DNA from 2 places in the Clostridium sp. DL1XJH146 genome. Region 1 is predicted to be linked to the other one. Evidence: predicted binding sites of a transcription regulator. Region 1 holds the regulator's gene; the other holds the start of a gene.
The links. The regulator Rex, encoded in region 1, represses fermentation and respiration genes when NADH is low (regulators of the CRP and FNR family bind a similar motif). The targets are predictions, from matches to a motif close to ATTGTTAANNNNTTAACAAT.

Region 1 (7,682 bases):
CATAAATAAAAACTATTGATTCAAACAATATATTATAAATTAATGAGTCTTTAAAACAGAATTTAAAAATTAAAAGCTGACTTTCTATATTATAGAAAATCAGCTTTTGTATGGTAAATATAAATATTTTGAGAAATTAATTTTCATACGAAATGGTTGTTTTTTCATGATTTACGAAATTAGAATTTAAATTATTTGGGTCAGTTTCAGTAATGATTGTTTCTATAATAAGTTTTCCCATTCTTCATATAATTCTTCTAGTTTTCTTTCACTTTCTTTTAAAGAAAAAGTAATTTTTTCACTTTCTTCTGGATTTGAATAAATTTCTTCTAGACAAAGTTTCGATTGGAATTCTTCAATAGCTTCTTCAGTATCTGCAATTTTTTTCTCAAGGTCTCTAATTTGTTGGCCTTTAATTTGTTGTAATTTTTTTTCTTCATTTTTCTTTTTTCGCTCATTTTTTATTTCTGTTTTTGTTTTTCCTTCTATTTCTTCGATGTTTTCAAATCTAAGAGGATTTTTTTTCTTTTCTACATAGTAACTATAGTTACCTAAATAAGTTTTCAAACCATCTATATTCAATTCGTGGATTTTATGTACAACTTTATTTAAAAAGTATCTATCGTGAGATATCACAAGTAAAGTTCCTTCATAATTTATTAAAGCATTTTCTAAAGCTTCTCTTGACATAACATCTAGGTGATTTGTAGGTTCATCTAATAGTAAGAAATTTGATTGTGAAAGCATTAACTTTAAAAGATTTATTCTACATTTCTCGCCACCACTTAGGTTGGATATTTTTTTAAAAACGTCATCACCAGTAAAAAGGAAAGCAGCTAAGGCGTTACGCACACTCGTTGTTGTCATTGTAGGGAACGTATCCCATACTTCATCTAATATGTTCTTTTCATCATTTAGATTGGATTGCTCTTGGTCATAGTAACCTATCATAACATTCTGGCCTAATTCGAAAAAACCAGAGTCTGGTGATACTTTATTCATTAGTATATTGAATAGTGTAGTTTTACCTCTTCCATTATCGCCTATTAATGCTGTTTTTTCGTTTTTCTTTATTTCTAAATTGAGATTAGTAAATAGAACTTTTTCACCATATGATTTTGAAATATTTTCTGAATAAAGAACGTCATTACCGCTAGTTATTTCTGGCACAAAAGTGAAACTTTTTAAATTTTTTTCCTTTGTAGGGGCATCTATTCTTTCTACTTTATCTAATTGTTTTTGTCTGCTTTCAGCAGCTTTTATACTTTTTTCACGATTAAATGATTTATACTTTTTTATGATATCCTCTTGTCTTTTAATTTCTGCATCTTGAAGTTTAAAGGCTTTTAATTTTTCTTCATATCTTTTTTCTTTTAAAGTGAGGTATTCCGTGTAGTTACCTTTATATATTTCAATTGTTCCACCTTTTAATTCTAAAGTTCTGTTGGTTATAAAGTCTAAGAAAAATCTATCATGTGATATTACTAAAATTGTACCCTTATAGCTTTTTAAATATCCCTCAAGCCATTCAATAGCTTCTAAATCTAAATGGTTAGTAGGTTCATCTAAAAGAAGTATATCGGGATTAATTAAAAGAAGTTTGCAAAGAGAGGCTCTCGTTTTTTGACCACCACTTAAAATATTAATATTTTTAGTATAATCATCTTCAGTAAATCCAAGACCTTTTAGAACTTTGTTGATTTCTGCTTTGTATGTATATCCACCTTTGTTTTGATATAATTCAGTTGTATCTGTATATTTTCTAATAATTTTCTGATGATATTTTTCATTATCAAGGTCATAAGGTTTTGACATTTCGATTTCTAATAATTTTAGATTTTTCTCCATATTTGTTAAATCTTCAAAAACCTTTAGCATTTCATCATATATAGTATTGGTACTTTCTAAAGTTAGATGCTGCGATAGATAACCTAATTTTTTATTTTTATCAACAAATATGTCACCACTATCAGCCTCTATTTTTTTTATTAAAATTTTGAAAAGTGTAGATTTACCGGCACCATTGGGGCCTACTAACCCCACTTTTTCACTATCATTTATATTAAAAGTGGTATTTTTTAGAATTTCATCTACACCATAGCTTTTTTTTATGTTTTTGCAGCTTAAAACTACCATTACATTCCCCACCTTACTCTTGCATATTAGTTTAATTAATATATATTATCAAATAGCTTGCATTTTTAATCATAAATATATAAAATCATATTATATAGTTTAACATTTAATAATGCAAAAAAATAGAGAATAAATATATCATATTTATTGTAATTGTAAATTTGTTATATTATAAATAGTTATTATTATTTTAATTTTAATTCTTAAAGGGAGTGCGCGCATGAATAAAAAAGAAAAAAAGAGCAATGTTTCTATGGCAGTAATAAGAAGATTACCTAAATATCATAGATATTTGCAAGAATTAATTAAGAATGATATTGATAGGATTTCTTCAAGAGAATTAAGTCAAAAAATTGGATTCACAGCTTCACAAATAAGACAAGATTTAAATTGTTTCGGAGATTTTGGACAGCAAGGATATGGATATAATGTTTCAGACTTGTATAGAGAAATTAGTATAATTCTTGGATTAGATTTTCAATACAAAACTGTAATAGTTGGAGCAGGTAATATTGGGCAGGCAATTGCTAATTATACTGAGTTTAACCGACTAGGATTTGAGTTAAAGGGGATTTTTGATGTTAATCCAAAACTAATTGGATTAAAAATAAGAGATGTTGAAGTTAAAGATATTGATAGTCTTAATGATTTTTTAAGTAATTGTGAAGTTGATATTGCGGTTATATGCGTTCCAGGAGAAAATGCTCAAAAGGTTTGTGAGATAGTTGTAAAAAATGGGGTTAGTGGGATATGGAATTTTGCACCGGTAGATATTGAAACACCGGAAAATGTAACTGTAGAAAATGTTCATTTGAGTGAAAGTTTGTTAACTTTAACATATTTATTAAAGCAAAAAATATAATAAGCTCCTAAAAATAGAGTTTTTTTAAGAACTTCACTTTACCTTTGTGAAGTTTTTAATTATAATATAAACTAGAGTAATTTTAAATCTTGTCATTAAGTCTACCCAATAAATATTTTAAGATTTCCTCGGCTATATATATAATTAAAGAGGTGAAAGTAAATGTATAAAATTTTAAAGAGACGAGAACTCGCTCCTGATTTATATCTAATGGATATAGATGCACCTAGAGTAGCAAAATCAGCACAGCCAGGACAGTTTATTATTGTCAAGCTAGACGAAAAGGGAGAAAGGATTCCTTTAACGATTTGTGATTATGATAGGGAAAAAGGTTCTGTCACTATTGTATTCCAACAACTTGGTACATCAACAGTACAGATGGCCCATCTTCAAGAGGGTGACTACGTTAGCGATTTTGTAGGACCACTTGGACAACCTTCAGAATTTATTCATGAAGATATAGAAGAATTAAAAAAGAAGAAGATTATGTTTATTGCGGGTGGAGTTGGAACAGCACCAGTATTTCCACAAGTAAAATGGATGAAAGAACAAGGAATTGATGTTGATGTAATAATTGGTACAAAATCAAAATCAACATTGATTTTAGAAGAAGAAATGAAAGAATATGCTGGGGATTTGTATGTAGCAACAGATGATGGTTCTTATGGATTCCATGGTCTTGTTACAAACTTATTTAAAGAGCTGATAGATAACAAAGGAAAGAAATATGATCATGTAGTAGCAATAGGACCAATGATTATGATGAAATTTGTGTGTCTTATGACAAAAGAATACGACATACCTACAACAGTAAGTCTTAATCCAATTATGGTAGATGGTACAGGCATGTGTGGAGCTTGTAGAGTAAGTATAGGAAATGAAATTAAATTTGCGTGTGTAGATGGACCTGAATTTGATGGACACTTAGTTAATTTTGAAGAAGCTATGAGAAGACAAACTATGTATAAGACAGAAGAAGGAAGAAGTCAACTTAAGGTAGAAGAAGGAGATACACATCATCACAAGGGTGGCTGCGGTTGCGGAGGTGACAACTAATGGATAGAATGCATAAAATACCAGTAAGAGAACAAGATCCTAAGGTTAGAAGTAGAAATTTTGAAGAAGTATGTTATGGATATAATGAGGAAGAAGCTGTTGCAGAAGCACAAAGATGTTTGAATTGTAAAAATCCTAAGTGTGTAGGTGGGTGTCCAGTTTCAATAGATATACCGGGATTTATTGAACATGTAAAGAAAAATGAATTTGAAGAGGCTGCAAGAGTTATTGCCAAGTATAGTTCTTTGCCAGCTGTATGTGGAAGGGTTTGTCCACAAGAAAGCCAATGTGAAGAAAGATGCGTCCTTGGAATAAAAGGAGAACCTGTTTCAATAGGAAAGTTAGAAAGATTTGTAGCTGATTGGGCAAGAGAAAACAATATTGATTTATCTGAAAAGGAAGAAAGCAAAGGTAAAAAAGTAGCTGTAGTTGGTAGTGGGCCTGCTGGACTTACTTGCGCAGGAGATCTTGCTAAAAAAGGCTACGATGTAACTATATTTGAAGCACTTCATGAAGCCGGTGGTGTTTTAGTATATGGTATACCAGAGTTTAGATTACCAAAAGAAAAAGTTGTTAAAGCAGAAATAGAAAATATTAAAAAGCTTGGAGTTAAAATTGAAACAAACGTTATTATAGGAAAAACTACAACAATAGAAGAGTTGATAGAGGATGAAAATTTTGAATCTGTATTTGTAGGTTCAGGAGCAGGTCTTCCTAAATTCATGGGAATTCCTGGTGAGAATTTTAATGGAGTTTTTTCAGCTAATGAATATCTAACAAGAGTTAACCTTATGAAAGCTTATAAAGAAGACTACCAAACACCTGTAAAATCAGGTAAAAGAGTAGCCGTTATAGGTGGTGGAAATGTTGCTATGGATGCAGCAAGAACTGCCCTTAGATTAGGATCTCAATCTCATATAGTATATAGGAGATCAGAGCAAGAACTTCCAGCAAGATTAGAAGAAGTACATCATGCTAAAGAAGAAGGTTTAATCTTAGATATTTTAACAAATCCAGTGGAAATCTTAGCTGACAAAAATGGATGGGTTAGAGGTATGAAATGTATTAAAATGGAATTAGGAGAAGCTGATGCTAGTGGCAGAAGAAGACCAGTACCAATTGAAGGTTCAGAATTTGTAATGGATGTTGATACTGTTATAATGGCATTAGGCACAAGTCCAAACCCACTTATTTGTTCAACAACTAAAGGTTTAGAAGCTAACAAATGGAGATGTCTAGTGGCTGATGAGACAACAGGAAAAACAACTAAAGATAAAGTATATGCAGGTGGAGATGCCGTAACAGGTGCTGCTACTGTTATACTTGCTATGGGAGCTGGTAAAGCTGCTGCTAAAGCTATTGATGAGGAACTTAGTCAACAATAATTTAATATAAAAATTTACGAAAAAGAGAGTCTTTTAGGCTCTCTTTTTGTTATTTTATTTATTGAGAACACTAGAATATTATTGAATTTAAAACTTTGGCTAAGTTAATTAACTTTGTTCAAACAATAGCTAATAAGTAACAAGTATATAAAACAGAATAGTTAACAAAAGTTTAGGTATTAGCATATAGTATTATAGCCAACAATACCCTTTTTCAATACATAGGTAGGTGATATAGCACTTTTCTATGAAAACACACTAGATTATTTGGAGGGTAAAAATATGTTAACAGCATTAACAATAACTTTTAGAGAAGCTCTAGAGATGTTAATTATTCTTGTTCCTTTAATGATTTATGTTACTAAGATAGGAAAAGAAGAATTGAGTAAATATATTGTAATTGGTTCTTCAGCAGGTTTAGTTGTAAGTATAATATCTGGAATATTGATTATCAGTGGAATAAATTCACTTAGAGGATTATCGAAAGATATTTTCCTTGGTGGAACCATGGTGTTCATCGCTTTGCTTGTCTTGTATAACATCGCTTGGGTAGGAAAGATTGGGAAAACAGTTTCACTTAGTGTAGAAGATAATAATGAAGTGAAATTAGAGAAAATTAGTTTGTTTTTACTAGCTTTTGTTACAGTATTCAGGGAGAGTTTGGAGATTATACTTTTTTTAATCCCGCTTGCTAATTTAGGACCAATATCAATTATTTTAGGGGTATCAATAGGTGCGGTTATTTCTGTGATTGTTATGTATCTAATCTATAAGACATCTTTAAAATTGAGGATAAATTTAATTTTTAATGTATTAACTGTTTTTTTGATTTTAATTGGAGGACATTTATTTGGAGAGGGAATAGATATATTTGTAGAGGGTGAGGATGTAGAAATGGCAGCATCACTTATTTATATTATTCCACTTTTAATAATTTTCATAAAGAAACAATTGAAAAATCTAGTTAAAAAAAATTAAATAATAAATCATATATTATTAAAAATAAGGATTTTTTATTCATAAAATCCTTATTTTTTTATGTTATAATTTATCATAATAGTGAAGAATATATAAAATGAGGCTCTGCTAAAAAAAGAAGTGAACATTGCCAATTGTTATTTACGCTAAAGTAATTTACTTAACAAAAGTTTTGATATCAACAAGATTATAAAACACAGACTAATAAAATATCGAGAGAGAGTGTGAGAATATGGATTTTAATTATATTGAGAATATTGATAATGTTATTATTATAAAGGATGTAAGAAGTTTTAATTTAAAGCATGTATTTGAATGTGGGCAATGTTTTAGATGGGATAAAACTGATGAAGGTACCTACATAGGGGTAGCATATGATAGAGTAATCGAAGTTGAGAAAAAAGATGGGGATATTTATATATATAATACAAATGAAAAAGATTTTGAAGAGATTTGGGTTAAATACTTTGATTTATACAGAGATTACGGAACGATAAAAGAATTACTAAGTAAAGATGAAATATTAAAAAAGTCTGTTGAATTTGGTGATGGCATAAGAATTTTAAATCAAGAGCCTTTTGAAATTATTATATCTTTTATAATTTCTGCTAATAATAGAATTCCTATGATAAAAAAAGTGATAAATAATATTAGCACTAAATGGGGTAAACCTATAGAGTATAAAGGGCACGTTTATTATACATTTCCTTCTCTTTTAGACCTAAAAGATAGTACTGTAGATGATTTTAAAAGCTGTAGTGCTGGATTTAGAGCAAAATATATAAAGTCAACCTTGTTAAAATTAAAAAATAGCGTTGTAGATATTGATTATATGCTGACATTAGAGGATAATGATTGTTTTAAAGAGTTACAAAAACTAGATGGGATTGGACCAAAAGTTGCTGATTGTATTATGTTCTTTTCATTGGATAAAACGACTGCTTTTCCTGTAGATGTATGGGTAAAGAGAGCGATGCAATATTTCTATTTAGCTCCAGAAATATCATTACCTAAAATAAGACAATTCAGCATAGAAAAATTTGGAAAACTATCAGGTTTTGCTCAGCAATATTTATTTTACTACGCAAGAGAAAACAATATAAAAGTATAATAACTTTCAATCAAGGATGATTTTATTATTCAAAATTGCAAATTGCTAATTATTTTTTAAAAAGCATTGCTAATTATGTTTTAAAATATAGTCAAATAATAAAACAAAATTAAGGTGATTATATGATTAAATTACTAAAAGAAAAAATAATTGA
Region 2 (7,682 bases), on a different contig from region 1:
ACCAGGCCATGAAAAAGGAGAAATCTTAGTATACCCTGAAGTTTTTGCTTGCGCCTCAAAAGGAATGAAGATAAAGTTAATTGGAAAACCATCTCACGCTGCTTATCCTGAAAAAGGTGTTAACCCAAGTAATGCAATTTCAGAAATTGTGAAATTTTTAAATTCTCTTCACATTATAAACAGTTTCAAAGGAATGGTATTATCTACAATTGTATATATTTTTGCAGGTGAAAAAGCTTTTGGTACATCAGCTGCTAATGGTGAACTATGGATAACTCTAAGAGCTGAAAATGAAGATGAACTTCTGTTAGCACAAGAACAAATAGAATCTTTTGTACAACAAAATTCTTTAGATAATAATTTAGCTTTCTCAATAAGTTATTCAGATGAATTTCCAGAAACTCGAAATTCATCTGAATATAGTAACAACATCTTAAATGTTGCTACTTCATTGTCAATTAAAACTAAGATATTATCTAATCCAAACAGATGGTCAGAAGACTTTGGGTACTATCTTAAAGAAACTAAAGGCGCTATGTTTGGTATTGGCGCTGGGAAAAAACACCCCCAGCTACACACGGAAAACTATGATTTTCCTGATGAAATAATAAAAATAGGAGCAAATATTATGTACAAGTTGCTTGAAAAATAATTTTATGATTTATTGAATATGTTTTTTATAAATACAAATACTATATCTAATAAAATTGATTTGAATAAAACAAATCATTTTATTAGTTTTTTTAATTAAGTAAAACAAATTAGTTTTAGATATTTCAAAAACAACGTAATATAAAGATAGGAGTATAAAAAAGCTTGTTAATCGTTATTATTTTAACAATTAAACATTTACATGACCCTTTAATGAGTTTGTTTTAACCACATAATACATTTATACTTAGAATATAATAAATATAAAAAAGGAGCTGTTAATTATGAAATTAGATAAAAGAAAAGTAGAAATGTTCCAAAACTATGTTGAAAAATCATTAGTTGAAAAATTTGGTTATACAACAGAGGTTGCTAAAACTCAAATGGGAAACTACAACTTAGAAAAAGCTTTAACACAAAATAGTGCAGCAATCTTGTATTTTGATGCAGAATACTGGGCTGGTCAAGTAAAACTAAACAACGGAAAATTTAATAACTAGTACTGCTAATAGATTTAAAATAATTAAGTCAAGTTTAGAGACTATGAGATAACTTGATATTAATTTTTTTTATTAAGAAAGAAGGGACAACCCTCACGTTGAAAGTCACCCCATTTCAATTTCATAAGTTAAAACTAATAATTTGTTTTAGTTTTTAAAATTATCTTACCATTTACCCTTCTTAACATGACTCTCTAATTCTGCTTTTGAGCATTGTTTGATTTGCCAAGCTAATTTTTTCGAAATATTGAAAGCTCTAACACAAGTTGGATCTAATTTATCTTCAATACCTTCTTCACATAAATCAACAATTCTAGATGCTAATTGGATTACTTCCATATGAATATCATTTGTAAAATCAGAATTGTATATTTTTCCCTTAGCCTCTTCATCTAACTCTACCATTTTTTCTGCTGGTGCTCCACAAATCGGACACTTATCATATACTTCTTCACCTTCGTAAGTATAATTACAAACTGTACATTTAAAAGTTTTCATTTTTATTCCTCCCAAATAATATATTATTGACTTTACATCCCTTTGTATATAAATCTATTTTAATTCTAAAATCTAAAAATTATCACATAATACTTCAAAATATGCTTGAGGATGAGCACATGCTGGACATACACCAGGAGCTTTTTTACCTTTGTGGATAAATCCACAATTTCCACATTTCCACTCAATCTCTTCTTCTTTTTCAAATACTTTATTATTTTCAACGTTGTCTAATAAAGATCTGTATCTTTCTTCATGATGCTTTTCAACTGAAGCAATACTTCTATATACTGCTGCAATTTCTTTGAAGCCTTCTTCATCTGCTATTTTAGCAAATTCAGGATACAACTCATCCCACTCTTCCTTCTCACCATTTGCGGCAGCTAATAAGTTTAACTTTGTATCTCCTAAAGCTACTGGGTAACTAGCGGTTATTTCCAATGCTTCAAGCGAAAAATCTTCTTTTAGAAATTTAAAAAATCTTTCTGCATGCTCTTTTTCATTATCTGCTGTTTCTTCAAATATATTCGAAATCTGAACATATCCTTCCTTTTTAGCTACTGATGCATAAAAAGTATACCTATTTCTAGCTTGTGATTCACCTGCAAAAGATTTAAGTAAATTTTCTGCTGTTTTACTCCCTTTCAAAGATTGCATTTTCATTCCTCCTCATCCATATTTTTTTTATTATACTATACATATTCTACGTTTTTATTACAATTCCTTTTAATAATTTTATTAAATTAAAATATAAATTAAATCCCATAGTATTGACTCAATATCAAAAGATACAATATTGCCTACCTTTTATTTAGAGTATCCAGTACAACTAACTTTTATAACTAAAAAATATTTTTTTAAATAAAAAATTCATATTTAAAAAGTTTACATCCTAAATTTTACATATTTTGAATTTATATTTATAAAACAAATAAACATACAAAATATCTTTTTCTAGCTATCTTGTATGTTTTTGATTTTTTTTAATTCAAACTTTAAATACTAATTTCTTAAATAATTCTACTATTTATATAGTTTTCCAAATGCATCTGCTGCAAGTATTGCTGCATAAACATCTTCAGTTGTTACCTCAAAAGGCATATTAAAAATTGTTTCTCCTTCTGCACAAGAAGCCTCTGCTACTTTGTATATATTTTCTCTTGAAACTTCTTTCACTCCCATTTCTTCTAATGTTACAGGAAGTCCAACTTCTAAACAGAATGATACAACCTCTTCTATTTCCTGAACAGGAGCATTTTCTAAAAATAATTGTGTTATAGTTCCAAAGGCAACTTTTTCACCATGATATAAGTGGTGACAATCATTTAATACTGTAAATCCATTATGAATAGCATGTGCCCCCGCAAGTCCAGCACTCTCAAAGCCAATACCGCTAAGATATGTATTTGCCTCAATAACATTTTGTACTGCTTTAGTACATGCTTTATTTTCAGCTGCAAGTTTTGCTTTTAATCCATCTTCAAGCAATGTTTCATAACACAACTTTGCAAGCGCAAAGGCAGCTTTAGTAGATTTTCCACCTGGTAAATTCCCAGCATTAGAAGCTAAACAAGCTCTTGCTTCAAAATATGTCGCAAGTGCATCGCCCATTCCTGATATTAATAACCTAGAAGGTGCTTTTGATATTACTTCCTCATCCATTAAAACAACCTCTGGGTTTTTTGGTAGTACTAAATACTCTGAGAAAACTCCTTCATCCGTATAAATAACTGATAACGCACTACATGGAGCATCTGTTGATGCTATTGTTGGTATTATTACTACAGGCATTTTCTCATAATAAGCAACAGCTTTAGCAGTATCTAAAATTTTACCTCCACCAACTCCAACAATTACATTTATATTATTATCTCTACACACTCTACTTAATCTATCAATTTCTTTTTTTGAACATTCACCATTAAATACTTCAAATTTAACCATGCAATCACTATCTTTAAAACTATTCTTTAAAGCTTCACCACTTCTTTTAATTCCACTTTCACTAATCAAAAAAAGAAAGGAATTTCCTAAATTTTCCACATGTTCTTTCAGTCTTTTTAATTCTCCATATCCTTGAACGTACTTGTTTGGTGCAATTATTACTTTTGCCATATATAAAACCTCCATGTATAATTATTAACATTCTTTGTTAATATTATATCATACTTTCGCGTTTTTTTCTCTTTTTTACTACTATTTTTGTGATTTTTTATTTCAAAAATAAAAAGAGTGCATTACTACACTCTATTTATTCTAAAATGCTCTCGGTTCAAAACTCAATTCCGTAAATTGAAACCTGTTCAAAAAAAGAAGAAAATTTATCATCTGTCCATTGTAATGCATTATTAATTATCCCCAAAGAATCTGCATTATACTTACCAATAATTCTTCTATAAGTTAATAATTCATGTATCTCGTCACCATTATAATCTACAGGATACAACCCACTAATTGGTACAACATAACCATTTAAAGGTTTTTTTAACATTCCATCTTTATCATATATTTCATCTAAATACTCTTTCCCTTTATATTTAATATCAATTATATATTTTTTATCAATTGTTCCATTTGCTACTTCAACTTTGTAACAATTTTGATATATAACATTATAATTATATTCATCATCAAACTTCTCATAATCAAATATCTTTCTAACTTTTCCATCTATAAATGAGAAAATATAGTAAAAACTCATACCACCGCTTCCACCAGAAAAAATACTTATCAAAATTTCGTCTACTCCACTACCAGTAAACTGCCCTAAAAAAAGCCTAGGATCGTAACCTGCATTACTTTTAAAAGGTATACTAGTCAAGGTATAATCAGCTCCGTTAATAATTACTAAATTAATATTTTCAGTAAAATTAGATCCTTCTCCAAAATTCTTTTCTCCAACTAAGTAGACATTGTCATAAATACCATCACCAGTTACATCTCCATACTTAAAATCTAAAATTATTTCATTATCATCCAAATCAAATCTCCATAAATCATTTTGATATAAAAGCATAACCTACTCCTATTAAATTATTATAATAACATAATATGCAGCATGCAAATATACTCTACAAATGTCCTTTATATTCTTTCTTTGGTTCAACAATCTATCTCAATTTTAAGGGTATACATCCTAGAAATTCAAAGATTAAATTGTTTTATTGTTAAAAATGTCAAATTTAAACATCTCTTCATAAGAGTAACCATAGAAGTTACAAGTTGATAAATTGCAATCTACAATTCTAAATGTTTCTGAGTTTAGTAGAATCATTATTTCTTGATTGTTTTTGAACAAACTCTTATAAAAAATTTCATTATTTTCAATCATTATATTCTTATTATTTTTCAATGATTTTCTCCTAACTATAAGTCCTTGCTTAGATAAATAACTTTCTTGATTTTCGAAGAAATCACTCTATACTCCTATATGCTATCTAGTAAAAATACATAAATATACAATTTTATATATTTGATTAAATTATACTATAAACATATAATAAATTCTATAATTACATAATACAACTTGTTAATTTTACTATAATTTGCATGTTATCTTTGTCGAAAGAAAGAGATTCTCTCTTAATCTACACTCACTCAATTAAAATTATCAAAATCATTTTTATACGCTTTTAATTTCATCATCATTATATGTATTTTCATCCCCTTTGAATCTCATCTTACTATATCTGCTTTAACTTTTTCTTTCAATAACAAAGTCTTAGCCAATTTTTCACCTGCTTTTATTGAATGATCAATATTAATTTTGTATTTTAACACATCTCCCTTGTTAAAAGCACCTAGTATCTTTACTTTATCTATAACTCTATACCCTAACGCTTCCATTGTCATATTTAAAGTATCTGAGGTAAAACCCATGTCCTTTTCATCATGCTGCTCGCAAACAGCAATAGTGGCAGCATATTTTATGCTAGTTGCTTCATTTAATGACATCCATACTGACCTATCATCTTCTGAAAATATCTCATAACAATACATTCTATCTAAAAAGGCTTTCATCTTTGCCGTTACATTATAAAAATACGTAGGAGAACCTATTACAATTGCATCTGATTTTTCTATCAAAGGATATATCTTTTGCATATCATCCTTAATAACACATTTATAAGTATCCCTGCATCCTTCGCACCCTATACAATCCCCATAATCATAGTCTCCTAAAAATATAATTTCAGTTTCGATACCATAGCTCTCAATAGCCCCCAAAGCCTCTTTAACCATAAGAGCAGTATTCCCTGCTTTTCTATTACTCCCAACTATACCTAGTACCTTCATTAAAATAGACCTCCGTTTTTTAGTTCACAGTTATTAATTATTAATTCTTAATTCTTAGTAATTATTGAAAGCTTCAAAACCACAGCCTGTTATTAAAGTAATTTTTGCACCCTATCCCAAATTTCGGGTTTAGTTTTCTTCAGATTAATTATTTTGAAAGTTTCACTATCAACAAATGTCTGCACTGTACTTCCTTTAACTACAAGATTATCATTTTTTTCTTTTCTAACAACGTAATTTATTATAGCCTTTACTGGTGTTATCTTTTCTAGAAAGGTATCCATTACTAACATATCATTGTACTCTGCACCTTCGTAATATTTACAATGAGTTTCAATTAGCGGCATCATAACTCCCGCATCTTCTAGCCCTTTATACGTTATGCCTGTGTATGCAATTAAATCCTCTCTTCCTTCTTCAAAATAAATATAATAATTAGAATGATATACAATTCCCATCTTATCTGTTTCTGCATATCTAACTTTTATTTCGGTAACACTAGTATACATTTTTTACCTCCAAGCTTCAGTTTGTAAATTCAGTTATTATGCCATAGAATTTATTTAAATATTCACTTCATTATCTAAGAGGTAAGAGACACCAAAGAACATTGCAATTATAAGAACTATATTGAATACTAATACTCCAATATTTAGTGTTGATGCCCCATCAAAGGCTAAATTGACTGAATTCGTTATTGTATCATAATCAAAAGTATTTGATAAATTAACATCTAAAAATTCCAGCTTATAAATTAGTCCTCTAATATAATTAAGACCAATACTTAAAGCAATGAAAATTATAACCCCAACAAATCCACCGATTTTGCCATTTATTGCAGAAATCTTAGTAACTGAAATAACTAAATACACTAATAATATAGTACATAGATTACCAACAAAAGTATCTACTATAATCATTAGTACACTTACATCTAATAATTGAAAGTTATTCAAAAATGTTTTATTAGAAGGGCTAATTGCTGCAAAGAATATAAGTAAAATAGTAGCACCATAACTAACTATAAAAGCCGCTAATATTTTTGAAACAAGTATTTTCTTTGTTGATACCGGCAAAGTAAAGGTAAGATACCCAGAATTTGAATAAAGCTCATTTTTAAAAGAGTTAAATATATCTATATAGATTACTACAGTTACTACAATAAAAACTAAAGATAACAGAAGATTATATGTTATCGCCGTATCACTATAAAAAATTAATAATATCAAACATAGTATTATACCCGCAAATATTACGGGAAAAGACTTTCTGTAATTTCCTCTTAATTCGTATTTTAATAATTTACCCATTGATTATCACTCCTCACACTAATCTACTCTGCAAATATATCTCTGAAAATTTCATCTATTGACATTTTGTTTTCAAGTCTTATATCTTCAGCATTGCCCTGTTTAACAATTCTACCTTCTTTAATAAATAACACATCATCAAATAATTTTTCAATATCCCTAACTAAATGTGTTGTAATTAACATAGACCCTTCCCCAGAGAAGTTTTCAATTATTGCATTGAGTATTTTTTCTCTTGCAACAGGATCAACCCCTGCAATAGGCTCATCTAAAACATATAATTTTGCATTTCTCGACAATACTAAGGTTAAATGTAATTTTTCTAACATACCCTTTGATAACGTCTTAATTTTTTGGTTATTATCCAATTTCATAAGTGAAAGTAGCTTTTCACATTTTTCTTCGTCAAAATCATCATAAAAATCAA

Region 2: a site for Rex is predicted at 3,798-3,817, ahead of ACVHXK_RS05390 (glycerol dehydrogenase). Genes of this name have one in related genera too.

Annotation. Positions count from the first base shown of each region.
Region 1 is NZ_JBTVVN010000023.1:44,279-51,960, reverse strand. Features, by position in the region: gene ACVHXK_RS11970 (ABC-F family ATP-binding cassette domain-containing protein) at 223-2,136, opposite strand; gene ACVHXK_RS11965 (redox-sensing transcriptional repressor Rex) at 2,357-2,998, shown strand; gene ACVHXK_RS11960 (sulfide/dihydroorotate dehydrogenase-like FAD/NAD-binding protein) at 3,161-4,054, shown strand; gene gltA (NADPH-dependent glutamate synthase) at 4,054-5,439, shown strand; gene ACVHXK_RS11950 (FTR1 family protein) at 5,722-6,417, shown strand; gene ACVHXK_RS11945 (DNA-3-methyladenine glycosylase family protein) at 6,650-7,528, shown strand; gene ACVHXK_RS11940 (TVP38/TMEM64 family protein) at 7,651-7,682, shown strand, end outside.
Region 2 is NZ_JBTVVN010000007.1:98,552-106,233, reverse strand. Features, by position in the region: gene ACVHXK_RS05410 (amidohydrolase) at 1-652, shown strand, start outside; gene ACVHXK_RS05405 (hypothetical protein) at 936-1,151, shown strand; gene ACVHXK_RS05400 (rubredoxin-like domain-containing protein) at 1,317-1,649, opposite strand; gene rbr (rubrerythrin) at 1,722-2,306, opposite strand; gene ACVHXK_RS05390 (glycerol dehydrogenase) at 2,673-3,764, opposite strand; gene ACVHXK_RS05385 (VCBS repeat-containing protein) at 3,922-4,665, opposite strand; gene ACVHXK_RS05380 (PAS domain-containing protein) at 4,801-5,001, opposite strand; gene ACVHXK_RS05375 (flavodoxin family protein) at 5,325-5,945, opposite strand; gene ACVHXK_RS05370 (acyl-CoA thioesterase) at 6,038-6,454, opposite strand; gene ACVHXK_RS05365 (hypothetical protein) at 6,509-7,255, opposite strand; gene ACVHXK_RS05360 (ABC transporter ATP-binding protein) at 7,279-7,682, opposite strand, start outside.